One region of the Allobosea sp. 01N443 genome, then DNA from elsewhere that is predicted to be linked to it. Evidence: predicted binding sites of a transcription regulator. Region 1 holds the regulator's gene; each other region holds the start of a gene.
The links. Region 1 encodes LexA, which represses DNA repair genes until DNA is damaged. Its sites were predicted from a motif close to TGTTCNNNNTGTGTTCNG; they were not measured.
Positions count from the first base shown of each region.

Region 1 (3,978 bases):
GGCATTGCGCTGGCCCATAAAGAAACTCGCCGCCCTGGCCGCGATGCTCGGCGCCACGGCTTATTGCATCTTCTCGGGAGCCGAGGTCGCGACGGTGCGCTCGCTGATCATGACATTGGTCATGCTCGGTGCGATTCTCGTCGATCGCCCGGCGCTCAGCATGCGCAATCTGGCTCTCGCTGCGATGATCGTTCTGCTGCGCGAGCCTGACGCGCTGCTTGGTCCAAGCTTCCAGATGTCCTTTGGCGCTGTCGCGGCGCTGATCGCCTTTGCCGAGCGCTGGGAGGATCGCGGCCACTCCGAGGCGCCGGCGAACCTGCCTTGGCCGCTACGGCCGATCTGGATCGCGGTGGTCGGGCTCACGGTCACGACCGTGCTGGCGACGGTCGCAACCGCACCGTTCGGTGCCTATCACTTCCAGACCTTCAACCCCTTCGGTCTGCTCGGCAATGCGCTCGCCTTGCCCTTCGTTTCCCTGATCGTCATGCCTGCCGCTGTCTTCGGCGTGCTCGCCTATCCCTTCGGCCTGGATTGGCCGGCTTGGGCGCTCATGGGAGTCGCTTCGGACTATGTGCTGCAATCCGCGCGCTGGGTTGCGGGATTCGACCACTCCGCGGTGATCATTCCTGCATTCGGGGCCGCGGCGCTCGCATGCTTTGCCGCCGCGCTTCTCTGGATCACGCTCTGGACGACACCGCTGCGCTTCCTGGCCGTCGCCCCCCTGATCGCGGGACTGCTCGTGGCAGCGAAGCCCGACAGGCCCGACATCCTGATCGAACGCGATGGTTCCGGGATCCTGGTCCGCGGGGGCGATGGTCGCATGATCCTGGCGGGGCAACCGAGCCGCTTCGTGCTGCAGCAATGGCTGAACGCAGATGGCGATAATCGCCGGACTGACGACAACAGCCTGCGGGAAGGCGCGACCTGCGACACGTTGGGTTGTGTCGTCCGCAGCAAGGATGGACGAAGCGTTGCCTTTGCACGTGATCGCCTGGCCATCGTCGAGGACTGTCGGCGCGCCGATCTCGTCATCACGCCGATTCCYTGGAACGCTCCGTGCGCAGCACGACTGATCGACCGCAGGGCATTGTCGCGCGATGGCGCGACCGCCCTTGTCGGCAACAAGGGCGGCTGGCGCGCCCATCTATCAGAGCAGGATGGTGTCGATCGTCCCTGGAGCCGCAAGCGGGAGCGGCCTGCAAGCACGCCGGCTTTGCCGCTGGCGGCTGTCGAAGAACACGAGCCGCTTCAGTAGCGCCGCATCAGGTTGACCAGGCGGCCCTGAATCTTGACGCGGTCCGGTCCCAGCACCCTTGTCTCATAGGCGGGATTGGCAGCCTCGAGCGCGATCGAGGAGCCGCGCTTGCGCAGTCGCTTCAGCGTTGCTTCCTCGTCATCGATCAGAGCCACGARGATATCCCCGGTATTGGCCGTGTCCTGACGCTTGATCACCACCGTATCGCCGTCGAGAATGCCGGCTTCCACCATCGAGTCGCCGCGAACCTCGAGGGCAAAATGTTCACCGGGGCCAAGCATGTCGGCAGGCAGTGCCACGGTATGGCTGCGGCTCTGGATGGCGGAAATCGGTGTACCGGCGGCAATCCGCCCCATGACCGGAATCGCAACCGTGGAGCGCACATCTTCGTCCGGGGGCGGTGCGATCGGCCGGACCTTGCCAAGCCCCCCTTGGACGACGGAGGGGCTGAACCGTCCGCGCGTCGCCTGAGGGCCGCCGGCCCCTTCGGGCAGCTTTATGATCTCCAGCGCTCGGGCTCGATTGGGAAGGCGGCGAATGAACCCGCGCTCCTCCAGCGCCATGATCAGGCGATGGATACCGGACTTGGAGCGCAGATCGAGCGCGTCCTTCATCTCGTCGAAGGAGGGGGGCACCCCTGTCTCGCGCAGGCGTTCCTGGATGAAACGAAGCAGTTCGAACTGTTTGCGTGTCAGCATGGTTCCCGCCGGCGCTCTTTGTATGGAATCGAAACAAAGCACGAACACCATACAGGTTCGCGTTGTGTTCCGCAAGCGCGCTCAGCGTAGGCGGATGATCCGGCAGTTGTCGCCTTTGTTTGCCGGCGCAGCAAACGATTCGCGAATGAGTAGCGCGTCGGCGCGGGCAAGAGTGGCCAGCATCGATGAATCCTGCTTGGCGAAGGGCGTTGCCAGCCATCCTTCCGGAGTGAGCGTCAGTTCCGACCTCATATAGTCCCGCCGCTCATCATTTGCCYGCAAATTTCTTCCGACGATTGCAGGCTCACTCAGATCGCGCTCCGGTTCCGGTACGCCCAGGAGGGTCCTGAGCAGGGGCACGACGAAGAGATGCCCGCAGACGATGGACGAGACGGGGTTTCCGGGTAGGCCGAGCGCGACCATGCGGCCGAGGCGGCCCATCATCATCGGCTTGCCCGGCCGCATGGCGATCTTCCAGAAGCCGAGCGCCATGCCTTGACCGATCAACGCTGCCTGGACGAGATCGTGCTCACCTACCGAGGCTCCTCCGAGGGTGATCAGCACATCGGCATCGGCCTTCCGTGCCTGGCCAATCTTGTCGGCGAGATCGGCATGATCATCGCGGGCAATCCCGAGATCGAGCGCCGTGCCGCCGGCCTGCTCGACCAGCGCGGCGAGCGCAAAACTGTTGGACGCGACGATCTGGTCGGGTCCAACCGGCTCGCCGGGCTGGACCAGTTCGTCGCCGGTCGCGAGGATCGCGACCAGTGGCTTGCGACGCACCGTGAGCATGGGGTGGCCCATGGCTGCCGCGAGGCCGAGGCTCGCACTGTCGAGCCGGCTGCCGGCGAGAAGCAACACCTCGCCCTCGCAGAAGTCCAATCCTGCCTGACGAACGAACTTGCCGCGCTCGGCGCCCTCGCGCACGCGGATCGTCGCAGTGCCGACGCCGTCCGCATTCTCCTGAATCAGGATCGTATCGGCGCCCTCCGGAATCGGAGCACCGGTGAAGATGCGAACAGCCTCATTGGAGCGGACCATCCCTGAGAAGGAACGACCGGCAGCCGATTCGCCGATGACACGCAATTCATTTGCCGGCGCAATATCATCTGCGCGAACGGCGTATCCGTCCATTGCGGAGTTGGCAAAGGGGGGCTGGGTCCGAAGCGCCTGCAGGTCGGCGGCGAGCACGCGCCCTACGCAATGTGCGAGTGGCAGGGTTTCTGATGGTGTCGGTGCCGGAACGCTGTCGATCAGCGCCTTCAGGGCGACGGGGACGGGCGTGAGGCTCATCGCGCAGTTTCCGGGAGATCGAAAGTGCCGGATTTTCCACCTGACTTGTGGACGAGCCTGATGCCTTCGATCCGCATCGCCCGGTCGACCGCCTTGACCATGTCGTAAACTGTGAGGCAGGCGACGCCGACAGCGGTCAACGCCTCCATCTCGACGCCGGTCTGTCCCTTCATCTTGACCTCAGCGCTCACGCGCACCCCGGGCAATGTCTCGTCCAGGGTGAGGTCGACGCTGATCTTGCTGATCAGCAGGGGGTGACAGAGCGGGATCAGTTCATGCGTGCGCTTAGCGGCCATGATTCCAGCCAGGCGCGCCGTGCCAAGTACGTCGCCTTTCTTGGCGTCGCCATCGCGCACGATCGCCAGAGTCCCGGGCTGCATGACGACACAGCCCTCGGCGACAGCGATGCGCGAGGTCTCCTCCTTGTCGCCGACATCGACCATATGGGCCTGGCCGCTGGCGTCGAGATGGCTGAGCTTGCTCATGCTGCGCTGCGCGCAGAACCGGTCAGGAGATCACGGGTGGCAGCGGCGACATCGTCCTGCCGCATCAGGCTCTCGCCGACGAGGAAGGTGTTGACGCCGGCGCGCTGCAACCGTGCGATGTCGGCATGGCTGAAGATGCCGCTCTCGCCAACGATGATGCGGTCCGCGGGGACGCGCGGAGCAAGTCTCTCGGTGACGGCGAGATCGACGGCAAAGCTGCGAAGGTCGCGATTGTTGATGCCGAGCA
Region 1 is NZ_JBFTRC010000152.1:121-4,098, reverse strand. Features, by position in the region: gene AC1DRP_RS27095 (ComEC/Rec2 family competence protein) at 1-1,255, shown strand, start outside; gene lexA (transcriptional repressor LexA) at 1,249-1,953, opposite strand; gene AC1DRP_RS27085 (molybdopterin molybdotransferase MoeA) at 2,035-3,246, opposite strand; gene moaC (cyclic pyranopterin monophosphate synthase MoaC) at 3,243-3,731, opposite strand; partial or broken gene AC1DRP_RS27075 (indole-3-glycerol phosphate synthase TrpC) at 3,728-3,978, opposite strand, start outside.

Region 2 (3,165 bases), on a different contig from region 1:
GAGGTCCTGCGCACTCTCGATCGCTCCCTCGCGAACGGAGAGCCGCATCAGCACAAGGCCGCCGAGACCGCAGGCATGTGGTGGTGAGGCGCGAGACGCCCATGCCGGGTTGGGGCTGGCCCCGCGTCGGCGACAGGCTTATCACGGCGGCACATCGCCGCTCGTCTGAAGAAGGTTGAGAACCATGGACGTCACCGCGCTTCGCGCCCTCCAGGCTCCGCTCAAGGACAAATACCGCGAGGCGCCCGACGCCGCGGTGATCACGCTGAAGGCCCGTGGCGAACTCGACGACCAGCATATCGCCTGCAAGGTCGAGACCGGCCGCGCGATCGCCCTGGCCGGGCTGCACCCGGCGACCGGCGGAACCGGTGCCGAGCTCTGCTCCGGCGACATGCTGCTTGAGGCGCTGGTCGCCTGCGCCGGCGTCACGCTGAAGGCGGTCGCGACCGCCCTTGAAATCGAACTGAAGAAGGGAACTGTCAGGGCCGAGGGCGATCTCGATTTCCGCGGCACGCTCGGCGTCGTCAAGGATGCGCCCGTCGGCTTCAAGGCGATCCGCCTGTCCTTCGATGTCGAGAGCGACGCCCCACAGGACAAGCTCGACACTCTGCTCAAGCTGACCGAGCGCTACTGCGTCGTCTTCCAGACGCTGAACGTCAAGCCGGAGCTTTCGGCCGTGCTCAACCGCGGCTGATCACTCGGCGGCCTTCAGCTCGAGCCCCTTGGCGAAGGGTAGCGACGGCTCGCTCTTCGCCGGCTCATCGAATTCGAGCGCGCCGATCTTGTCGCCGCGGCTGGTGATCTTGCCGGCCGAGGTGCGGATGCCGGCGACATCCTCCTGCGCCTGGCGAAAATGCTGGTCGAGCTTCTCGGCCCGCTCGCCGAGCCGGCGGACATCGGTCAGGAGCCTGCCAACCTCGGTCTGGATGACGCGAGCCTCCTCGCGCATGCGGGCATCGCGAATGAGCGACTGCATCAGCTGGATCGCCAGGGCGAGCAGGGACGGCGACACGACCATGACGCGGGAGCGATGGGCCTTCTGGATCACGTCGTCGAAATGCTCGTGCAGGTCGGCATAGATCGATTCGGACGGCACGAAGAGCAGGGCCATGTCCTGCGTTTCGCCGGGCACGAAATAGCGCTCGGCGATATCCTTGACGTGCTGGCCGACATCGCCGCGCACGCGCACGCCCGCTGCCTTCTTTGCCTCCTCGCCACGCGCTTCGCGCAGCATGGTGAAGCTCTCCAGCGGGAATTTGGCGTCGATGACGAGGCCGCGCCCGTCTCCTGGCAGGGTGACGAGGCAGTCCGGCCGGTTGCGGTTCGAGAGCGTCGGCTGGAACGAGAAGAAGGCGGCGGGCAGCCCGTCGCGGATGATCGCCTCCATCCGGCCCTGGCCATAGGCGCCACGTGCCTGCTTGTTGGAGAGCACGTCCTTGAGGGTCACCACTTCGCTGGTCAGGTCGGTCAGGTTCTTCTGGGCAGCGTCGATGACCGCAAGCCGTTCCTGCAGCTTGCCGAGGCTCTCCGTGGTCTGCTTGACGTTCTGCTCGAGCCCGGAGCCGACCTGCTGGCGCAGGCCGTCCATCCGCTCGGCGACGAGGCGGGCAAGGTCGGCCTGCCGCGTCGAGAGAATCTCGGCCATCGTCTGCATCCGGCCCGTCATCTCGGCTTGCATGCGGTTCATCTCGGCGACCTTGTCGTCCATCTCGCGGGCGCGTTCGGCAGCGATGACGGCCTCGATCGCTCGCCCGCGCGAACTGCGCCAGAGCGACAACGCGACGAGCACAAGCAGAAACAGGCTGCTACCGGCGAAGGCAAGGGCGGCCTCGCTCCAGGTGACCGGCCGCTCGAGCAGCGTGAAGGCAATTCCGTTCATGACGGCAGATTAGCCGATTCGCGTGCGCATGCCGAACGAAAGCGGAACGGTTTGACCACCCGCCAACAAGTGCTTATGTCCGCGGCGTCAGCAAGAAAAACCGGTTCGAGCGCCCTATGGCTATTCGCCCTCTCGTCATCCTGCCCGATTCAGTCCTGCGCCAGGTCTCGAAACCTGTCGAGGCCGTCACGCCCGAGATCAAGGCGCTCGCCGCCGACATGCTCGAGACCATGTATGACGCACCCGGCATCGGCCTGGCAGCGATCCAGATCGGCGTGCCGCTGCGCCTGCTGACGATCGACCTCGCCAAGCCGGAGGAGGAGAAGGCGCCGATGACCTTCATCAATCCGGAAATCACCTGGTCTTCCAAGGAGCTGAACATCCATGAGGAAGGCTGCCTTTCGATCCCCGAATATTACGAGGAGGTCGAGCGTCCGGCGCGGGTGAAGGTTCGCTATCTCGATCTCGACGGCAAGGTGCAGGACATCGAGGCGGACGGCCTGCTCGCCACCTGCCTTCAGCACGAGATCGACCATCTCAATGGCGTGCTCTTCATCGATCACCTGTCGCGGCTGAAGCGCGAGCGTGTCACCAAGCGTTTCGCCAAGGCGGCGCGTCGCGACAGCGCGGCCTGAATGATCCGTATCGATCAGAAAGCGGCGCTGTTCGCATGAGTTTGCGCGTCATCTTCATGGGCACACCGGATTTCGCCGTGCCGACCCTGACCGAGATCATCGGCCAGGGCCACGAGGTTGTGAGTTGCTACACCCGCGCCCCGGCGCAGGCCGGTCGTGGTCTCGATCTGAAGCCGTCCCCGGTGCATCGCGCCGCCGAGCGCTTCGGCATTCCGGTGTTCACGCCGAAGACGTTGAAGACCGACGAAGCTGCCGAGGTGATCGCCTCGCATCAGGCCGACGTCGCGGTCGTCGTCGCCTATGGCATGATCCTGCCGCAGGCGATCCTTGATCTGCCGGAACTGGGCTGCCTCAACCTGCACGCGTCGCTTCTCCCGCGCTGGCGCGGCGCTGCCCCGATCCAGCGGGCCATCATGGCGGGCGATGCCGAGAGTGGCATCTGCGTCATGAAGATGGAGGCGGGGCTGGATACCGGCCCGGTCGGCATGGTCGAGAAGCTTGCGATCGGCCCCGATATGACGGCCGGCGAACTGCATGATCGGCTGGCTTCGCTTGGCGCCGACCTGATGGTGCGCGCCCTGGCTGCGCTCGGGCGTGGCGGGCTGCAGTTCACTCCACAACCCGTCGAGGGGGTGACCTACGCTGCCAAGA
Region 2 is NZ_JBFTRC010000006.1:82,909-86,073, reverse strand. Features, by position in the region: gene AC1DRP_RS03560 (ABC transporter ATP-binding protein) at 1-87, shown strand, start outside; gene AC1DRP_RS03555 (OsmC family protein) at 185-694, shown strand; gene AC1DRP_RS03550 (DNA recombination protein RmuC) at 695-1,879, opposite strand; gene AC1DRP_RS03545 (peptide deformylase) at 1,996-2,514, shown strand; gene fmt (methionyl-tRNA formyltransferase) at 2,550-3,165, shown strand, end outside.
Region 2: the regulator LexA is predicted to act here: its motif matches at 1,911-1,928, upstream of AC1DRP_RS03550 (DNA recombination protein RmuC).

Region 3 (8,434 bases), on a different contig from region 1:
CTGCATGAACACGAGGTTCCAGATCTCGATGAAGCGGTCGCCGTCCTCATCGGGCGAGCCTGGAGGGCCGCCGGGGATATGGTCGCCATGGTCGTAGAAGATCTCGGAGCAGGGGCCGCAGGGGCCGGTGTCGCCCATGCGCCAGAAATTGTCCGAGGTCGGAATCCGGATGATCTTCGAATCCGAAAGTCCGGCGATCTTCTTCCAGAGCGCGTGCGCCTCGTCATCCTCGGAATAGACCGTGACGGTCAGCTTTTCCTTGGGCAGGCCGAACTCGCGCGTGACCAGCGTCCAAGCGTGGGTGATCGCCTGCTCCTTGAAGTAGTCGCCGAAGGAGAAGTTCCCCAGCATCTCGAAGAAGGTGTGGTGGCGCGCGGTGTAGCCGACATTGTCGAGGTCATTGTGCTTGCCGCCGGCGCGCACGCATTTCTGCGCCGACGTGGCGCGCTGGTAGGAGCGCTTTTCCTGTCCGGTGAAGACGTTCTTGAACTGCACCATGCCTGAATTGGCGAACATCAGCGTCGGGTCGTTGCGTGGCACGAGCGGGCTCGATGGCACCACCTCATGGCCGTTCGCCTTGAAATAATCGAGGAAGGTGGACCTGATTTCGTTGACGCCGCTCATCGCAATTCGAACTCTGCTTCAGGATGGGTGGCCGGGCGGGCCTGCTGGTTGGGATCGGTTCTAGTCAGCGGCTTTGCACCTGTCCAGAATTCCCGTGACAAGGCCTTGGCGCATAAAAGAAACGGGCGGCCCCGAAGGGCCGCCCGCCAAAAATACCCTGCCGCTGGCGCGGAGATAAGGCTCAGGCGTCGCCCTCGTCGAGATCATCGTCGGTCGGTGTCGCCTCATCGAGGATGCGATCGGCAACGAGGCCTGAATTCTGCCGGATCGTGGCCTCGATGCGCGCCGCAACGTCCGGATTGGCCTTGAGGAAGGATTTGGCGTTCTCGCGGCCCTGGCCGAGGCGCTGGCTGTCGAAGGAGAACCAGGCTCCGGCCTTCTCGACCATCCCGGCCTTGACGCCGAGGTCGATCAGTTCGCCAACCTTCGAGATGCCCTCGCCGAACATGATGTCGAACTCGACCTGCTTGAAGGGCGGCGCCACCTTGTTCTTGACGACCTTGACGCGGACCTGGTTGCCGGTGGCCTCGTCGCGCTCTTTCAGCGTCGAGACGCGGCGAATGTCGAGGCGCACGGAGGCGTAGAATTTCAGGGCGTTGCCGCCGGTCGTGGTCTCGGGCGAGCCATACATCACGCCGATCTTCATGCGGATCTGGTTGATGAAGATGACCATGCAGTTCGAGCGCGAGATCGACGCGGTGAGCTTGCGCAAGGCCTGGCTCATCAGGCGCGCCTGGAGGCCGGGCTGGACATCGCCCATCTCGCCTTCGATCTCGGCGCGGGGCGTGAGGGCCGCAACGGAGTCGACCACCAGCACGTCGATGGCGCCGGAGCGAACCAGGGTGTCGGTGATCTCGAGCGCCTGCTCGCCGGTATCGGGCTGCGAGATCAGGAGGTCGTCGAGATTGACGCCGAGCTTGCGGGCATAGACCGGATCGAGTGCGTGCTCGGCATCGACGAAGGCGCAAACGCCGCCCTTCTTCTGGGCTTCGGCAATGGTGTGGAGCGCAAGCGTGGTCTTGCCGGAGGATTCTGGTCCGTAGATTTCGATGACGCGGCCCCTGGGGAGGCCGCCGACGCCGAGCGCGATATCGAGCCCGAGCGAGCCGGTCGAGATGGTCTCGATCTCGATCGCCTGCTGGTTCTTGCCCAGGCGCATGATCGAGCCCTTGCCGAAAGCCCGTTCGATCTGCGAGAGCGCCGCATCGAGCGCCTTAGCCTTGTCCATCGAAGAGCCTTCCACGAGCCGGAGATTTGCCTGATTCACAACGTGCGCTCCTTATGGCAGGGGCGCGATCACTTCTCAATGTGCGCCGTGAGCAAATATGGTCACGGTTTGTTCCTGTCTTCAAGTTCTTTTTTTGTTCTCATTCATCGCCTCCCTGCAGAGCTGTTCAAGCCCGGCTGTCGCCCTTCGCTTGCATGGCCCGGATCTGCATCGCGTTGCCGAGCCGCTCCAGCTCCAGGGTGTAGCAGTAGAGCGCGAAGATGACGGCGATGAGGAGCGCCCCGCGCCAGCTCAGATCGAGATAGCCAAGATCGAGCTCCGGGACGTGCCGGAGATAATAGAGCGAGAACAGAGCGCCGCCGAAGATGAAGCCGATCCGGGCTGCGAAGGAGACGAAGTGGCCGATCACCAGGCCGCCATAGGTGGCGGGGATGGTCACATGACGCAGGCGCCACCAGTAGCAGGCCTGGCCGATCAGGACCGCGAGCGCGGTCTGCAACGCGCTGCCGCGAGTGGCAGTCATGATCGTTCCGATATTGTCGATCAGCAGGAGGAAAATGCCCCGCACATTGGCGAGCACGACGATCGCACACAGGGTTTGGGCGAGAAGCAGGATCAGGTATCTGCGTGAGTTCCCGTCCGACATCGCGCTGCCCGCATCGTTCGTGGACGCCGCGCCTCGCTACCTGCGCGGCCTCGCGCCTCAGCTCATCGCGGCCTTCACTGTCTCGACCAGCTGCTTCATCGTGAAAGGCTTGGGCAGGAAGTGGAACTGCTCGCCTTCCGGCAGGTTCTTGCGGAAGGCCTCCTCCGCGTAGCCGGAGACGAAGACGACCTTGGTGGCCGGGTTGCGCTGACGTAGCTCGCCAAGCAGGGTCGGGCCGTCCATCTCGGGCATGACCACGTCGGAGACGACGAGGTCGATCTTGCCGTCATGCTTGAGGAAGATATCGAGCGCCTCCACGCCCGAGGCCGCTTCGTGCACGGTATAGCCGCGCGAGATCAGCATGCGGGCATTGAGCGCACGCACCGCGTCCTCGTCTTCGACCAGCAGGATGACGCCGGCGCCGGTATGATCGGCTGCGACCTTCTTGGGCGCTTCCTTGGCAGCGTTGTCGGCGGCGATCTCCTCTTCCGTCGGCACGTGACGAGGCAGGAAGATGCGGAAGGTCGTGCCCTTGCCGAGGGTCGAATCGACGAAGACGAAGCCACCGGTCTGCTTGACGATGCCATAGACCATGGAAAGGCCGAGCCCCGTGCCCTTGCCGACCTCCTTGGTGGTGAAGAAGGGCTCGAAGATCTTGTCGAGATGTTCGGCCGGGATGCCGGTGCCGCTGTCTTCGACTTCGAGCATGACATAGTCCGCGGTGGGCAGGGCCTGATGGCCGAACCCGGCGCATTCTTCCGCTGCGACGTTGCGCGTGCGGACCTGCAGCTTGCCGCCGTCCTGCATGGCATCGCGCGCATTGACCGCGAGATTGACGATGACCTGTTCGAGCTGACCGAGATCGGCCTTGACCGACCAGAGGTCGCGGCCCTGGCGAATGTCGAGCGAGACCTTGTCGGCGACGACGCGCTTCAGCATCAACGAGAGATCGGAGAGCACGTCGCCGAGCTCGAGCACCTGCGGGCGCAGCGTCTGGCGGCGCGAGAAGGCGAGCAGCTGCCGGACCAGCGAGGCCGCCCGGTAGGCGTTCTGCTTGATCTGCATGATGTCCGGGAAGGACGGGTCGGTCGGCTTGTGGCTGGCGAGCAGGAACTCGGACGCGTTGATGATGACCTGCAGCACGTTGTTGAAATCGTGCGCGATGCCGCCGGCGAGCTGGCCGACAGCCTGCATCTTCTGGGCCTGGTCGATATTGTCCTTGAGCTTGCGCTCGGAGGTGGTCTCCAGCGCATAGACGATGGCGCGCTCACCATCGCTGTCCTCGGTCGCTGCGACCGGAGAGAGATAGAGTTTGGCCGAACGTCCGTCCTCGCCCGAGAGATTGGCATCGAGCGGGGCGATGTCGCTGCTGCCGGCCATGGTCGCTGCGAGCGCCTCGTCGAGGCTGCCGGGCGCGACGAGATCCTGGATTGTCGCGGGCTGGCGGCCCTGCTGCGTCAGCCGGGTGAAGGCGGCGTTGGAGCGCAGGATCGCGCCGTTGCGGTCGACAGTCGCGATCGCCATCGGTGTCGAGTGGAAGAAGCGGGCAAAGCGCACTTCGGCATCGCTGCGCCCGTCGGACCCGGCTTCGCCGGTCGTCCGGTTGAGCACGAGCGTGCGTGAGGGGCCAGCGCGGCTGTCGCTGCCGAAGGCAACCTGATGATGCAGCCTGACCGGCAGGGTCGTGCCATTGCGCCGGCGCAGATCGACATCGAGGACCTCGACGCGGACATCGCCGGGCTGCCCGCGAATGGCCTGGATCAGGGCAGCCGCGTTCGAGGTTGCGATGTCGTCGAGATGCAGTCCGCCCGAGCCGAAGCGGGCGAGGTCATAGTCGAGCCAGCCCGAGAGCGTGGCATTGAGATAGGGCACTTCGCCATCGGCGTCGATCGAGAGGAAGCCGGCCGGTGCGTGATCGAGATAGTCGATCGCGTGCTGGAGTTCCTGGAAGGCGTTCTCCTGACGCTCACGCTCGGGCGTCACGTCCGAGACGCTCCAGAGCATGGCGGCCTTGCCCTCGCGGCGCACGGGGGATACCCGGATTCGATACCAACCGACCGTGTCGCGACCGTTGAGGGCGGGCTCGAGCCGGACTTCCTCCGCCAGCCGGCGGCCTTCGCGCGCGGCGGTCGCCAAACGGTAGATCGCTTCCGAGACCTCCGGGCGGCCGGTAAACAGGCGTTCGACCGGCTTGATGTCGCTGGCTCCGCGGGCTCCGGCGAGCGCCAGATAGGTTTCGTTGGCGTAGACGATGCGGTTCTCGCCCTCGGTGACGACGACGCCGTCATCGGCGCTGTCGACGATGGCTTTGGTCAGGTCATTGCGCGCTGCGCGGCCCGAAAATTGAACAAGGCCAATAGAAAAGGCAAAGAGGCCGAAGACACCGATCACTGAAAGCAGGGCCAGCAGGCCCAGGATCAGCGGCTGCGCCCATTCATTGGCGATGAAGCCGAGCGCGATCGCGGCTCCGACGAGCAAGCCGGCGACAAGCAGGATCAGGCCGATACGGCCTGGCTTGTCGGAGCGATCGATCGCGGTTGTCGCCGTGGTTCCGCTCATGCGGCTGGTCCGTCCCGTTTCACGCCTCCTCGCCGCCAGCGAGGGGCTTAGCGCGCAGGTCGCGCAGATTGCGAGTTAGGCGCGCCTACCCTTCAGGCGCAAGACGTAACCGATGACTTCGGCGACGGCCTGATAGTGTTCGACAGGAATTTCTTCGTCGATATCGACCGTCGCATAGAGCGCGCGGGCCAGCGGCGGGTTCTCGACGATCGGCACGCGATGCTCCCCCGCGACCTCGCGGATCTTCAGGGCAAGCGCGTCGACGCCCTTGGCGAGGCAGAGCGGGGCGCCCATGCCCTGCTCGTATTGCAGCGCGACGGCGAAGTGGGTCGGGTTGGTGATGATCACGGTCGCCTTGGGCACCGCGGCCATCATGCGTTTCCTGACCCGCTGCGCGCGGATCTGCCGCAGCTTCGCCTTGACCTCGGGATTACCTTCGGAGTTCTTGAACTCCTCCTTGAGCTCCTGCTTGGTCATGCGCTGACGCTGGTACCAGCTGAAGCGCTGATAGACGAAGTCGCCGATCGCGATCACTGCAAAGAGCGCGAGCACGCTCGCCATCAGCTTGATCGTCAGCGACAGCGTCGCCGGCAGCATCGCGGCGACACTCATCTGCGCGAAGCTCTCGAGCCGGTCGTGCTCCTTCCAGAGCGTCAGGCCGACGGCGGTGCCGATCAGCAGGATCTTGGCGAGGCCCTTGGCGAAATTGACCCAGGCCTCCTTGCCAAAGATCCGCTTGGCCCCAGCCATCAGCGAGATCCGGCTGAATTTCGGCATCAGCGGCTCGAAGGTCCAGAGCGGCTTGTGCTGGATCAGCGCACCGGCAAGCCCGGCGCAGAGGATGAAGGCGAAGGGCAGGCCGAGCGCCATGAAGCCCGTCATCACGCCCTGCTTGGTGACGTTGAAGAAGGCCTCGCCGCTGGAAGGCACCTGATGCGCGTTCATCAGGAAGGAGCGCAGGGAAAGCGCCGCACTGCTCGCCGACCAGCCGGCTCCGACCAGCAGCGCCAGTGTGAAACCGCAAAGGACGAAGAAGGTGCCGATCTCCTGCGAGCGGGCGATGTCGCCCTTCTCGATCGCCTGGTCCAGCTTTCGCTGGGTCGGGTCTTCTGTCCTGTCCTCGTTGTCGGCGTCCTCTGACATCGCCGCTCCTCAGTTGCCGGTGAACTGGCGAAGGAAGTTGCCGAGATCCTCGAGGAAGACGCCCATCATCACGCCGACGACGGCGAGCAGCACGAGCATGCCGCCGAGGATCGAGGCCGGCACGGCGAGGAAGAAGACCTGAAGCTGCGGCATCATCCGCGCCAGCACGCCGAGCCCGAGATTGAAGAGCAGACCGAAGACGATGAAGGGCGCGGAAATCTGAACGGCGAGGGCGAAGCCCTGCGTCGCCGCACGGATCGCCAGGGTCATCATGTCTCCGACATCCGGAAAGCCGCCAGGCGGCAGGAGCCGATAGCTTTCATGAATCGCCGCGATGGCGACGTGATGGAGGTCGGTGACCAGGATCAGCGTGATGCCGAGCATCGTCAGAAAGTTGCCGATCGACGGGTTCTGCATGCCTCCGGTCGGATCGACCGTCATCGCGAAACCCAGGCCCATGGTCTGGGCCACGATCGCGCCGGCGCTCTGCAGGCAGGCCATCACAAGGCGCACGCTGAGCCCGATGGTCAGTCCGATCAGGAGTTCGCTGATGAGAAGGCCGACCAGCGCAGGCATGTCGCCGGGCGGGGTGATGATCGTGCGCGCCATGGGGACGATCATCAATGCGATGAAGAAGGCCAGCGACAGACGCGCGCGTGAGAAGATGAAGCGTTCGCCGATGCCGGGCATCAGCATCACGAGGGTGCCGACACGCGCGAAGACGAGCACGAAGAGCGCGCCGATCTCGGGCAGGATCGCGATCTGCATCGTGCCGGCTGGGCCCCTGCGCCACTCGGGACGCCACTGCGGCAGCCCCAGAGCCGGTCGCGGCAGCGTAAGGTTCATTCGCCCGTGGCGATTCGGACGGCGACCCGCCCCATATAGCCTGCAAGCGCATCGCCCATGAACGGCAGAAACAGCATCATGGCGGCAAAGACCGCAACGATCTTGGGGACGAAGATCAGGGTCTGCTCCTGAATCTGCGTCAGGGCCTGGACGAGCGAGACGGCGAGGCCGACCCCGAGCGCGACCATCATCAGCGGGCCGCCGGCCTTGAGGAAGACGACGATGCCGTCGCGCGCGACGTCGAGGATGGCGCCTGAGGTCATGGTTTGCGTCCTGATCGAGCCGGGAATCAGACCGGCATCCGCATGATTTCCTCATACGCTGCAATCACGCGGTCGCGAACCGCAACCAGCGTTTCGATCGCGGCCTCGCTTTCCGCGACGGCCGTGACGACATCGACGATATCGGAGCGGCCGGCGGCCACGCTTGCGGTCTGGATGTCGCTCTTGCGGCCGGCATCGGCGGTTGCTTCCAGCGCCTTGCCGATCAGCGAGGAGAAATCCGGCATGCCCGCGCTGGCGCCGGCGGCCGCACCGAGCGGCTTGCGCATCAGGTTGCCGGCGCCGAGACCCTGCGTCGAGGCGTAAGCGCCGGCGGCGAAGCTGGATGTGGCCATGGTGCGAGGTTCCGTTCCGCTGGCGCCGATCAGACGCGCAGGATGTCGATGGTGCGCTGGATCATCCGGCGCGTGGAGGAGATCAGGTTGAGATTGGCCTCGTAGCTGCGCTGTGCCTCGCGCATGTCCATGGTCTCGACCAGCGAGTTCACGTTCGGCATGCTGACATTGCCGGTGGCGTCGGCTGCGGGGTTGCCGGGCTCGAATTTCGTCCGGAAGGCGCTTTGGTCACGCTGGACGCGGCCGAGATCGACGACCTGGGCTTCGAGCTCACGGTCGACCCGCCGCTGGAACGTCGGAATCTTGCGGCGGTAGGGATCGACGCCGGCGCGATCCGGTCCCGAATCGGCGTTGGCCAGGTTCTCGGCGATGATCCGCATGCGGCCGGACTGGCTGCGCAGGCCCGATGTCGCCACCGCGATGCTCTTGAGAAGATCCATGAGGCTGCTGCTCCTGCGTCCGCTGCCTTAGCGGCCCTTACCGATCGCGATCTTCATCAGTCCGAGGCCCTTGCTGTAGAGCGAGGCGGCGAGCTGATAGTCGGACTGGTTCTGGGCCACCTTCATCATCTCGTCCTCGAGATTGACGCCGTTGCCGTTGGGAGTGACCTCGAAGCGGGGTGCCTTGGCGGTATCGAATCCATTGCGCTGTCCGGAGGGGCCCATATGGCCGGCAGAGGTCTGGGCCAGCGAGACGCCGGACGAAGCCGTGCCGATGGCCGGCGCCTTGAGATCCATCGGGCGGAATCCGGGGCTGTCGGCGTTGGCGACAT
Region 3 is NZ_JBFTRC010000068.1:37,958-46,391, forward strand. Features, by position in the region: gene alaS (alanine--tRNA ligase) at 1-624, opposite strand, end outside; gene recA (recombinase RecA) at 806-1,852, opposite strand; gene AC1DRP_RS17835 (hypothetical protein) at 2,019-2,498, opposite strand; gene cckA (cell cycle histidine kinase CckA) at 2,556-5,057, opposite strand; gene flhB (flagellar biosynthesis protein FlhB) at 5,133-6,200, opposite strand; gene fliR (flagellar biosynthetic protein FliR) at 6,210-6,968, opposite strand; gene fliQ (flagellar biosynthesis protein FliQ) at 7,043-7,309, opposite strand; gene fliE (flagellar hook-basal body complex protein FliE) at 7,336-7,662, opposite strand; gene flgC (flagellar basal body rod protein FlgC) at 7,692-8,102, opposite strand; gene flgB (flagellar basal body rod protein FlgB) at 8,130-8,434, opposite strand, start outside.
Region 3: the regulator LexA is predicted to act here: its motif matches at 1,976-1,993, upstream of recA (recombinase RecA).

Region 4 (12,099 bases), on a different contig from region 1:
TTCACGGCCGCACTATCGACATAGAGCGCCATGATCAGCGCGCAGGTGCAGCCCGAGGCCATGCCGAGCTGCGACAGGGCCTCGATATCCTCGGCCTGATAGCCGCGGCCGGCCTTCTTCAGCCCGGACTGGTCCTGCGTGATTCGCAGCTCCGCATAGCGCTTGACCAGCGCAAGGCTGAAGAACAGGAACATCGAGAAGGCGAGCAGCCAGGACGAGACCGGAATCGCCGCCGCGGCGTTGCCGGCCAGGATGCGCAGGGTATGCAGAGCTGCAAGCCCGAGCACGTCGACCAGCAGCTTGCGCTTGAGAACGAACAGATAGAGCAGCGCCAGGACGAGATAGGCGGTCAGCGCCAGCAGGAACGTACCCGGCTCAGGCACGAACACTGACGAAGCGAAGGCCGCGATCATCAGCAGTGGCACCGCAGCATAAGCCTGCTTCGCGGTGATCTCGCCGGCAGCCAGAGGGCGCTTGCACTTGGTCGGGTGCCGCCGATCGGCCTCGACATCGACAATATCGTTGAGGAGATAGATCGCCGAGGCGAGCAGGCTGAACGCGACGAACGCAATCGCCCCGTGGCCGAGCGCAGCGAGATCGAACACGTCATGGTTCAGCAGGATGGGGACGAAGACGAGCCCGTTCTTGAGCCAATGATGCGGTCGCATCGCTCGGATCATCGCGCGAACAGACATGTCAAAGCCCTTGTCCACCTTTCAGGGCCGCCAGGCGATCGAACAAAGATCGTCATGGCTTCCCGTGCGAGGCGAACAGGAACGGCCTCGGCGCGTCCTGCTATGGCGGTCAAATCCCTAAACCGCGGTGGAAATCACGTCCGCCTCGTCGAGATTCAACCGCCATGCTTAATGACAGGCTGACGATAGGTCAGATTGCCGATGTGCCGCGCGGCCCCCGGAATTCAGGGGGCCTTCTTCGCGGCCACAGCGGTGATCTCGATCGCATATCCCGGCGAAGCGAGCTTCGCTTCCACCGTTGCGCGCGCCGGCGCGCTGCCGCGGGCGACCCATTTGTCCCAGACGGCGTTCATCTCGGCGATCCCAGCAATATCGGTCAGGAAGATCTGAACGCTCAGAATCCGGTCCTTCGCACTACCGGCGGCTTCGAGCGTTTCCTCGAGCAAGGCCAACACCTCCTCGGTCTGCCGCGTCAGCGTCTCCCCTTCGGTCTTCTCCGCGACATGGCCGGCGAGGAAGACAATGCCGTTGAAAATGGCGGCGTCGCACCACCGTTCCGTCAGGCCTATACGTTCGATCGACATGGCTCTGTATCTTCCTGGTTGTTTGAATCGTGACGGCATAGAGCGTCGCGCATGCCAAGCCCCGCCTCGGAGCGCAACTCCACGGCAGACTGGTCCGCATTCTGCGTTGCGCTCCGCATCTTATGGGCGAGCCGGCGCAAGACTCGTCACGGACTGCAAAGGGGTAAGCAACGCCCGACGCACAATCCATGCGCGCGGGCCAATCACGTGCAAGGCACTCTCGCGACCCCGCACGTCCAGGCCTCGACTGGGCAAGAGCTGATCCTATGCAGGCAACGGCGCGAGCTGCGATCAGGCCGAGCGGTCAGACCGGTCCAGTATCCGGCCTCAGGATGTGCGCAGCGCGCGACCGCCCGCTGCGCGATCGCGAGGTCTACTTCATTTCACCGAGATAGGCGGTCGCGTCGATCTCGACGAGACAGTCGGGCGAGCCGAGGCCATTGACGATGCAGGACACGCGATGCGGCGAATCCTCGGCGAAATTGGCGAAATAGACCTCGTTCATCGGCTCCCAATAGGCACGGTCGGTGACATAGACTGTGCACTTGACGACATCCTTCAGGCTGCCGCCCGCCTCCCCCAGGAGAGCGCGGATGTTGTCGATGCATTGCTGCGTCTGACGCCGTGCGTCGCCGACGGCATACTTGCCCTCCCTGTCCATCCCGACGCAGCAGACGAACATGAAGTCCCCGGCGACCGTCGCCTGGGCGAAAGGGAGCCTTCCCTTGAAGACACGGTCGGAAGAGATCGTACGTTTGGGCATCGTGAACCTGTGGGGTGGGAGTTGCGCGGCGGCCGGCCGCTATCGGGCAACAGTCGCGAGGGCTGCACAAGCCAGCAACGGCGCCTGAGCCAAGGCTAACCTATGGTCAGAAGCCCAGCCAGACGGGTCACCCCGTCCAGTCTCAGATTGCTGTGGGAGAACTGGCGTCCCGGAAGGGATTCGAACCCCTGACCTACGGTTTAGGAAACCGTTGCTCTATCCTGCTGAGCTACCGGGACGCACGTGAATGCGTTTAGCATAAAGCGCATGCGGGTGAAGCCTCTTGTTGCAGTCATGCTGAGTCTCATTGCCGCGTCGGGCAAGGCGCTGGCGAACGATTCCTGTCCGGCCGCGGCCGCCGAGACGCCGACGGTTCGTTTGGCTGGCACCGACACCAGCGGCGATCTGCTGCTCGACGATGGCCGGCGGATACGCCTCGTCGGACTGGCCCCTCGGCAGGACGACGCGGAGATCGCGCGTTTCGTCGCGGCCCTGGCAGCGTGGCAAGGCCGCGATCTCCGGATCGTCATCCTGGCCGAGCCCGATCGCTGGGGCCGCATCGCGGCGCGCCTGCTGGCCGATCCGGATACCCAGGCCACCGCACCGCTGGACCTGTCGGTCGCCCTCATCCGAAGCGGCGCAGCCTGGCATCTACCCGATTCCGTCAGCAGCCCCTGCGACGCGCTCTTGCGGGCATCTGCCCCGAATGCCACCCCATCCGCGCGACAAACTGGCCCAAAACCAGCCAATCTCGTCGATGGTCACGATATTGCCGCGTTGAAGGTGCACGCCGGTCGCGTCATCGTGCTGGAGGGGCGGATCGCATCGATCGGCGAGCGACCGCAGCGTTCCTATCTGAATTTTTCGCGCCGGCGGGGAGCCGGTGCGTCGGTCGTCGTGTCGAGGAGGCTCTGGCGGGAGATGCGGGAGGTCGGCTGGACCGCCAGGACACTGACGGGTAAACGCGTGTGGGCGCGCGGCGTACTGAGCGGGCCGGATGGATTGTCGCTTGAACTCCCCTCCCGCGCAGCCCTGGAACTGATCGATTAGAACCATGCTGGCCTTTCGCCGACAGACTGTGTCACGCCCCATGGCGCGACTAGGCGCCCTGCTCCTTCCCGCCCTGCTGCTTTCCGGCTGCTTCGGCGACCAGAGCGTCCTGCCCCCCCAACCGGCCGATGGCGAGCTTGCCCCGCGGCTGAGCACGTTCCAGCGCGCGTCGGACCGCGAGCATTTGCGGCTGCTGGCCGCTTTCGGCGGCGAGTACCGCGCGCCAAACGCTCGGGCCCAGCTCAACGAAGTCGTGGCGCGGCTGGTCAAGGCTGGCGAAGGGCAGATCGGCAGCTACGAGATCACCATCCTGAACTCGCCGGCGGTGAACGCGTTTGCCCTGCCGAATGGCCGGCTCTACGTCACGCGCGGGCTGCTGGCGCTCGCCAACGACACCAGCGAGATCGCTTCGGTGCTCGCCCACGAGATCGCTCACGTAACCGCCCATCACGCCGTCGAGCGGGCTGAGGCCGAAGCTGAGTCTGCGCTTGTCACGCAAGTCGTCACACAGGTGCTCAACGATCCGGCTGCTGGCGCCTCCGTTCAGGCCGGCTCCAAGATCTCGCTCGCCCGCTTCTCGCGACAGCAGGAGCTGATTGCCGACCAGATCAGCGTCCGCAACATCGCGCGCGCCGGCTACGACCCCTATGGAGCGGGCCGCTTCCTGGGCGCGCTCGGCCGCAATACCAGCTTCCGCAACAGCGGCCAGGGCCAGAGCGGCAGCGAGAAGCGGCTCGATATTCTCTCCAGCCATCCCTCGACCCCGGAGCGCGTCGCCGCCGTCACGGCGTCCGCCCGCCAGATCGGTGCACCCGGGCTTGGCGAGCGCGATGCGGCCCGCTGGCTCGCTGCGATCGACGGCATCGCCTATGGCGACGACCCGAGCGATGGCGTGGTACGAGGCCGGCGCTATCTCAACAGCACCTTGCGCATCACCTTCGATGCCCCCGACGGGTTCGACCTCGAGGCGGCGCGCGACATGGTCATCGGTGTCAGCGGCAACGGTGCCCAGGCGCTGCGTTTTGATTCGGTCACGCTCAAGCCCGGCCAGACCCTCGAATCCTATGTCGCCTCCGGCTGGATCGACGGGGTCGAGACCGGCCCCGTCGAAAAGCTCGACCTTGAGGGCCAGTCCGCCGTCCTGGCCAGCGGCAAGGGGACCGACTGGACCTTCAGGCTCGCCGCCATCCAGGCAGGCAATCGCGTCTATCGCTTCATCCTGGCGGCCCGCGGCAGCAGCGATCCGGAGCGCCCGATGCGCGCCGTGCTCAGCAGCTTCCGGGTCCTGACTGCAGCGGAAGCACAGGCCACGAAGCCTCTGCAATTGCGGATCGTCAGCGCCTCCGAAGGCGACACGCCTGCAACGCTGGCCGCCCGCATGGCGACACATGAGCGCGCGTTCGACCTCTTCCTGCTGCTGAACGGGCTCGATCGTAACAGCAAGCTGACGCCCGGCCAGCGCTACAAGATCGTCGCCGAATAGGGGCTGCCCGCGCGGGCAGCCCTGGCTTTCCTTGCTACAGCATCAGGCGCCACCGACGGAACCGGCGTGATCGGCTTCTGCAGGCGCCCCCTGCACCGGCAACAACCTTGCCGGCGCCGCTTCCGAACTGACTGGCCGCAAGGTTCTCCATGGGCGCTCGCCCGATCTGGCCCAGGTCCCGTGGGGTCACGCAGATCAAGGTCCGCCTGCTGATCCACCGGACCGCGCGCGATGGGCGGCCCGTCCAGCAGCTGCCGGATCACGAGAAGACGCTCAGGGCCGCCAAGCCAGCCTGGGAGCGCTTAGTCGCCCTTCTCCCGCGCAAAAACCGGAGCCGTCTGGCCAAGAAAAAACCCGGCGGTTGCCCGCCGGGTTGATTGGCATCATGCCGGAGGAATCGCCTCAGGCGGCTTCTTCCTGCAGATCGTCATTGTCGCTTTCGAGATCGGCATCAGCCGGGTCGACCTCGGTGCCCTTGGCCGCACGACGCGGCGACTTGGCGAGCTGGCCCTCGATCTTCTTCAGCGCTTCGGTCTCGGTCACGTCGTCGACGACCGCGATCTCACGGGTCATGCGGTCAACCGCAGCCTCGTAGAGCTGACGCTCGGAATAGGACTGCTCGGGCTGCGCCTCGGAGCGGTAGAGATCGCGGACGACCTCCGCGATGGCGACAAGATCGCCCGAATTGATCTTCGCTTCATATTCCTGGGCGCGGCGCGACCACATGGTGCGCTTGATCCGGGCCCGGCCGGTCAACGTCGTCAGCGCCTTGCTGACGATATCGGTATCGGCAAGCTTGCGCAGGCCGACGCTCACAGCCTTGGCGGTGGGAACACGCAGCGTCATCTTGTCCTTGGCAAAGCTGACGACGAAGAGTTCAAGCTTGAAGCCGGCAACCTCCTGCTCTTCGATCGCCGTGATCTGGCCGACGCCATGGGACGGGTAGACGACGAACTCGCCCGTCTTGAAACCCTGGCGCACAACAGCTTTCTTCGCAGTGGACATGCCGTTACGACTCCTGACGGGACCGCTTGACACGGCCCACGATGACACGTCCCCGGCCGGAATGACCGGAGACACTCTGCCTGATGCGTTGCAATCCCGACCGAGCGGTCACGGACCCGCAGCCTCACGCTCCCTCAGCCGATTGCTACTTGACCACCGAACACGAAAATCACCACGCTCCGGCCTTCTGCCGGAAGCCCTGGTCATCCCGTATCTATGGGGGTGCCCCGTTTATGAATCCTCGCAGGGGCAGGCGGAACCAATTCGACTGCACGAAGAGGTGTATCACAAAAAACACGCCGAATCAAAGGTAAACGCCGATTAACACCGGAACTGCATGTCGCAGCGCCGGTGTGCTCATCGCTCAGCCTCTTCCCCTTGGGTGAAATTCAGTCGCCTTCGCCGGGGTTCGGCGAGAAATGTTCTTCGAGCTTTCCAGCCACGCCATCAAAGTCCTTGGCGTCGGCCGGCGGGTCCTTCTTCTGGGTCAGGTTCGGCCAGCTCGACGCATATTTCGAGTTGAGCTGCAACCAGCTCTCAAGGCCGGGTTCGGTATCGGGCTTGATCGCCTCGGCCGGGCATTCGGGCTCGCAGACACCGCAATCGATGCACTCGTCGGGATGGATGACGAGCATGTTCTCGCCTTCGTAGAAACAGTCGACGGGACAGACCTCGACGCAGTCCATGTACTTGCACTTGATGCAGTTTTCGGTGACCACATAGGTCATGTCGCCAGTCCTTCCCGGTCCATCCTGCCGGATCATAAAGACCCGGAAGGCGGGTATTTCAAGGTCGATATCCGGGCTGCGGCAGAAAGAAAAATCTCTTCCGGCCAGCTCCGGAAGGAAACTCCTCCTGAAGCACCCAAGCCTGCCCAGGCAGGCCTATCGAACCGCTCCCGCGCTCTATCCGCTCGGATCGTCCTCCGCAAGCGGCGCATCGCCGCGCGTGCTCTCCCCCAAGCGCTCATAGAGCAGTTGCGCCTCCTCATAGGGACCGCGCCTGCTGCCCAGGGCGAGCAGGCGCACCACTATGGTCTCATGCACCAGCGCCAGTGTCAGCACGTCGCCGAGCTTGAGCCCAAGCGCTGCATTCCCTGCACGCCGACCATTCACGCGGACATGGCCGTCATCCACCAGACGCACAGCGACCGAGCGCGTCTTGGCGAAACGCGCGAACCAGAGCCACTTGTCGAGACGCTGGCGATCTTCCCGCAAGGACAGCCTTTCCGCTCAGCCCCAGGTCAGTTGAGCCCCATGTCAGGTCTTGCGCCCGCCGCCCTCGAGCTGGGCCTTGAGAGCCGCAAGCTTCGCAAAGGGCGAATCCGGATCAGGCTCGCGCTCGGCCGGACGCGGCTTTGACGCCTGCTGGAAACGCTCGTTGCCGCGCTCCTCGCGGCGTGGGCCACCTGGGCGTCCATCGCGCTTGAAGTCCGGCCGCGGGCCACGCCCCTGCTCGGGGCGGCCATTGCGCTGCGGCCGGCCGCTGCGCTTCTGATCACCCTCGCGCGGCTGCGCATCCTGTCGGGGAGCATCACCTTGAGACGCATTGGCGGCAGCCGGACGGCCACGATCGCCCTGGCGGCGACGCTCGTCGGGCCGGCCGTCACGGTTCGGACGTTCACCACGCCCTGCGCCAGGCTGACGCTCGCCCTGAGCGCCGTCGCGGCGACCGCGCCCGGCATGCTCCGGCCTGCGCCCACCCTGGTGACGATGCGGCCGCCAGACCTCGATTTCCTGCACCTCGGTCGCAGCAACGACATCAACTGCTGCCTCAGGGGCAAGAGCTCCCGCGGCAAGCGTCTCGGAGACAGCTGTCTCGTCGGCAGGCGCCGGCAGAGCAGACATGGCATCGGCTGGCACCGGATGTGCGGCTTGCTCGAGCTCAGTCTCCGCCGCGGTCGGGGCGTCGGCCGTTTCAGGCGCGGCAGCCTCCGAAGAGGCAGCCTCGGCGGTCTCGATGTCAGTAGCGGCCAGAGGCTCGTCGACAATACCGGCGCCGGCCTCATCGGCCACCACCGCCGGATCGGCCTCGTGCCCAGCCGGGACGTCCGTAGTTTCCGCGGTCGGCGCGTCGGCAACCGGAGCGGTAGCCGCGACCGGTGGCTGCGCCCGCGGCACGGTAATCGCCGGTCCCGGACGCTTGGCCGAGACATAGCCGAGGGAGCGCAGGATCGAGGCGAAATCCTCGCCCGCACAACCGACCAGCGAGGTCATGGCACCGGTGACGACAAAACCGTCCTGATCGGCCGCGCCGGTGGGCGGCTGGCCCTGGGTCAGGCCCGGGCGATAGGCGATAGCCGGCCGGATCAGGTCAGCAAGCCGCTCGAGGATATCGACACGCACGGCGCGCTCGCCGCAGACGCGATAGCCGGCAGCACGGTAAAGACCCTTCGGCACCGCCTTGTCGACGGCAAAGGATGTCCGACCCGAGGCTGCTAGATGGGCAATATCGTCGAGGCCCGACGTATCGGGCCCGCCATGCTTCAGCGCCCAGAGCTGGGCAGCCAGCGCACGTGGTGCCGGCTTCAGCAGGGCCGGGACGTAAAGATGAAAGGCTCCGAAGCGGATGCCGAGCTGACGGAGTGCTGCGCGGCCCTCCTGATCCAGCGTCTTCATCTCCTCGCCGACCTTGGCGCGCTCCAGCACGCCCAGCGACTCCCCGGCCTGATAGGCGATGCCGCGCGCGATACCGGTGACATTCTCGGCATTCTCGAGCAGCTGCAACGCACCAAGCAGACGGGCGATGTGATTCTTGAGCCAGAGAGTGAGGCGCGCGTCGACCTGCTCGCGCGCCGGTCCGGTCAGGTGCTCCTCGACCAGCAGGCGCAGGCGCGGCTCCAGAACCTTGTCGCCGGCGACAAGCCGCGCGACCGGCTCACCGATCCAGCGCACCAGCCCGTCATGCGAAAGCACGAAGGCATCATCAGCCGCGAGCACGACACGCGCGGCGCGCGCTTCGATCTCGCTGGCAAGCGCCTTCATCGCGGCCATGTTCAAGGCTTTCGCCTCGGGCCCGCCAGCCTTGGGATCCGCCGTGAAGCGAAATCCCTGAAGCATCCCGACATGCTGTCCCTCGACGAGCACATCGCCCGTCGTGGTGACCTCAGCCTCCAACATTGCATTCTCCCGCAAACGACGCATCAGCACGCTCGTGCGCCGATCGACGAAACGGCTGGCTAGCCGCTCGTGCAAAGCGTCCGACAGCTTGTCCTCTACAAGACGCGCCACCCCCTGCCAATGCTCTGGATCAGGTAACCAGTCAGGACGGTTTGCGACATAGGTCCAAGTTCGGACCTGCGCAATGCGGGCAGACAGCGTGTCGATCTCGCCATCGGTCCGGTCAAGCGCATCGAGTTGGGCGCGATACCAGTCCGGATCGAGCCGTCCGTGGCGCATCAGGCGCAGATACAGCGTGGTGGCGAGATCAGCGTGCTGCATCGGCGCGATCTTGCGATAATCAGGCAGGCCACACACCTCCCAGAGCCGCTCGACTGCTGCACGGCCCTGCGCCAGCGGCCTGACATCGGCATCGCGGGCCAGAACCTCCAGCGTCGTCATGTCCTCTGCGATCAGCGCACGGGTCAGCCCCTGCTCGGTTGGCTGGACGTTCAGGCTGGCGATCAGCCCGTCGACGGAGCGCAGATCGAGATCGGAATTGCGCCATTGCAGCTGCCGCACCGATTCAAAACGATGATTCTCGATCGCCTCGACCAATTCGGCGTCGAAGGGCGGGCAACGCCCGCTCGTGCCAAAGGTGCCGTCGCGCAGATGGCGGCCGGCGCGCCCGGCGACCTGGCCGAACTCCGCGGGGTTCAGCTTGCGGAAATGATGGCCGTCGAATTTCCGGTCCGACGCGAAGGCGATGTGATCGACATCGAGATTGAGCCCCATGCCGATGGCGTCCGTCGCGACGAGATAGTCGACATCGCCCGACTGGTAGATCTCGACCTGGGCGTTGCGCGTGCGCGGCGAGAGCGCGCCGAGCACGACGGCGGCTCCCCCCTTCTGCCGACGGATCAGTTCAGCGATCGCATAAACCTCCTCGACGGAGAAGGCGACGATCGCGCTGCGTCGTGGCAGGCGGGTGATCTTCTTGTCGCCGGCAAATGTGAGCTGCGACAGGCGTGGACGCGTGACGACGTTCACCCCGGGAATGAGCTGCTCGATCAGCGGCTTCATGGTGCCCGCGCCGATCAGCATCGTCTCGGCCCGACCGCGCCGGTTCAGCAGGCGGTCGGTGAAGACGTGACCGCGGTCGAGGTCGGCGGCGAGCTGAATCTCGTCAATCGCGACGAAATCGACGGCGAGATCGCGCGGCATGGCCTCGACGGTGCAGACCCAGAAGCGGGGCCGCTGCGGCTTGATCTTTTCCTCGCCGGTGACCAGCGCCACCGCCTCGGGGCCGACCTTCTCGACCACGCGGCCATAGACCTCGCGCGCCAGCAGGCGCAGCGGCAGGCCGATCATTCCGGTCGGGTGCGCCACCATCCGCTCGATCGCCAGATGCGTCTTGCCGGTATTGGTGGGCCCGAGAACTGCTGTGACACCCTGCGCACGAACCGAGGGCGGAAGAGAGCGTGCTGAAATCAAGACGCGACCGATCGTTTCCTTTGGGCCCTTGCCGGCAGCAGACGCTGGGGAAAGCGTCCTACCTTGGCACAAGCTGGAGCGCCGAAATTAAGCTGCGGAACGAGTCCTGAACGAAGCAAGCCCGAATCGCTGACTCCGGCAGAATCGGGATTCGTTCACGGCCAGATATCGCGGAGACGGCCGCAAGTACCACTATATCTGGAATCGTGACACGAGCTTGATCCACTCATTTTCGCGACCAGCGTAAACGGCCGGGCGCCGACAGTCCTCCGCGCTATTTATGTCGTGCTCACGGCGAAACGAGGGGCCGCCGTGTGATTTCTGCGTGCGCAACGGCGTGGAACCAGCCTGAGCCATCGCCTCAGCGGGCCGTTCGGACGAGACCCGCCTCCCGTCCGACACCTTGGCGATCGGGCGTTTCCCGGAGTGTTGTCAATAATACGTACGTACGTATTCTACCTTCATGAGCAAGCCATCCCTTCGTGAAAATCTCCTCGCCGCTGGCCGCGATCTCCTCTGGAAGAGCGGCTATTCCGCCACCGGCATACGCGAGATCGTCGCTGCAGCCGGAGCGAGCCCTGGCTCATTCACCAATCATTTCGGATCGAAGGAGGAATTCGCCGAGGAAGTGCTCGATCGCTATTTCGCCTATGTCGGCGGCCTCGTCGATGAAGCCCTGGCCGACCGCTCCCTGCCCGCAGCCGCGCGGTTGCGGCGCTATCTGGACGCGATCACGACCAAGCTCGAAACCGCCGATTGGTCGCGCGGATGCATGATCGGCAATTTCAGCGTCGAGACCTCTCCCAATAGCGAACGGTTGCGGCAGCGACTCTCGGAGATCTTCGTCCTTTGGCGAGAGCCCTTTGCGGCATGCATCGCCGAAGGCCAGGCCACTGGCGAGATCGCGACGGATTTCAGCGCCGACGACCTCGCTGATTTCCTGCTCACCGCCTGGCAGGGCGCGATCCTGCGCATGAAGGTCGATCGCAGCCCGGTTCCGCTCGAACGCTTCAAGGCCATCCTTTTCGCAACGCTGTTTGGAAGAAGGGCATCGCCATGACCCAGTCACCTGGATTCGCATCCGAATGGCTGCGCCGGGAGATTCCCGTCCTCGGCTCGACCATGTCCTATGTCGAGGCCGGCTCTGCGGGGCCGACCGTACTCTTCCTGCACGGCAACCCGACCTCCTCCTATATCTGGCGCCATATCATTCCGCACGTCGCGCCGCTGGCGCACTGCATTGCCCCCGACCTGATCGGCTACGGTCAGTCCGGCAAGCCGGACATCGCCTATCGCTTCACCGACCAGGTCCGCTATCTCGACGCCTTCATCGCTGAACTGGGCCTCGGACGGATGGTCATCGTCGCCCAGGACTGGGGCACGGCACTCGCCTTCCACCATGCCTCCTGTAACCCCAGCGACATGATCGGCCTGGCCTTCATGGAATTCATCCAGCCCTTTGCAAGCTGGGATGCATTCCATCAGCGGCCGCAGGCGCGTGAGCTGTTCAGGGCGTTCCGGACGCCGGGACAGGGCGAGAAGCTGATTCTCGAGGACAATGTCTTTATCGAGAGGGTCCTGCCCGCTGCCGTCCTGCGGGCCTTGAGCGATGAAGAGCTGGATGCCTATCGAGCGCCGTTTCCAACGCCCGAATCGCGCAGGCCGATCCTCCGACTGCCCAACGAGCTCCCCATTGCGGGCGCCCCGGCCGATGTCCATGCCATCAGCGAGCGCGACCACGCAGCATTACGTGCGTCCACCTATCCGAAGCTGTTGTTCTGCGGCGATCCCGGGGCGCTGATCTCTCCGGCCGAGGCGGATAGGTTCGCGGCGGGACTGCATGATTGCCGCCTGATCAATCTCGGCCCCGGCGCGCATTACCTGCAGGAGGATCACCCCGGTGCAATCGGGACGGCGCTCCGTGACT
Region 4 is NZ_JBFTRC010000028.1:18,858-30,956, reverse strand. Features, by position in the region: gene AC1DRP_RS10355 (UbiA family prenyltransferase) at 1-680, opposite strand, end outside; gene AC1DRP_RS10350 (RidA family protein) at 920-1,279, opposite strand; gene AC1DRP_RS10345 (RidA family protein) at 1,653-2,042, opposite strand; tRNA gene AC1DRP_RS10340 (tRNA-Arg) at 2,205-2,281, opposite strand; gene AC1DRP_RS10335 (hypothetical protein) at 2,310-3,092, shown strand; gene AC1DRP_RS10330 (M48 family metalloprotease) at 3,133-4,575, shown strand; gene AC1DRP_RS10325 (CarD family transcriptional regulator) at 4,978-5,580, opposite strand; gene fdxA (ferredoxin FdxA) at 5,970-6,308, opposite strand; gene AC1DRP_RS10315 (RNA-binding S4 domain-containing protein) at 6,486-6,797, opposite strand; gene AC1DRP_RS10310 (helicase-related protein) at 6,840-10,169, opposite strand; gene AC1DRP_RS10305 (TetR/AcrR family transcriptional regulator) at 10,636-11,232, shown strand; gene AC1DRP_RS10300 (haloalkane dehalogenase) at 11,229-12,099, shown strand, end outside.
Region 4: the regulator LexA is predicted to act here: its motif matches at 10,268-10,285, upstream of AC1DRP_RS10310 (helicase-related protein).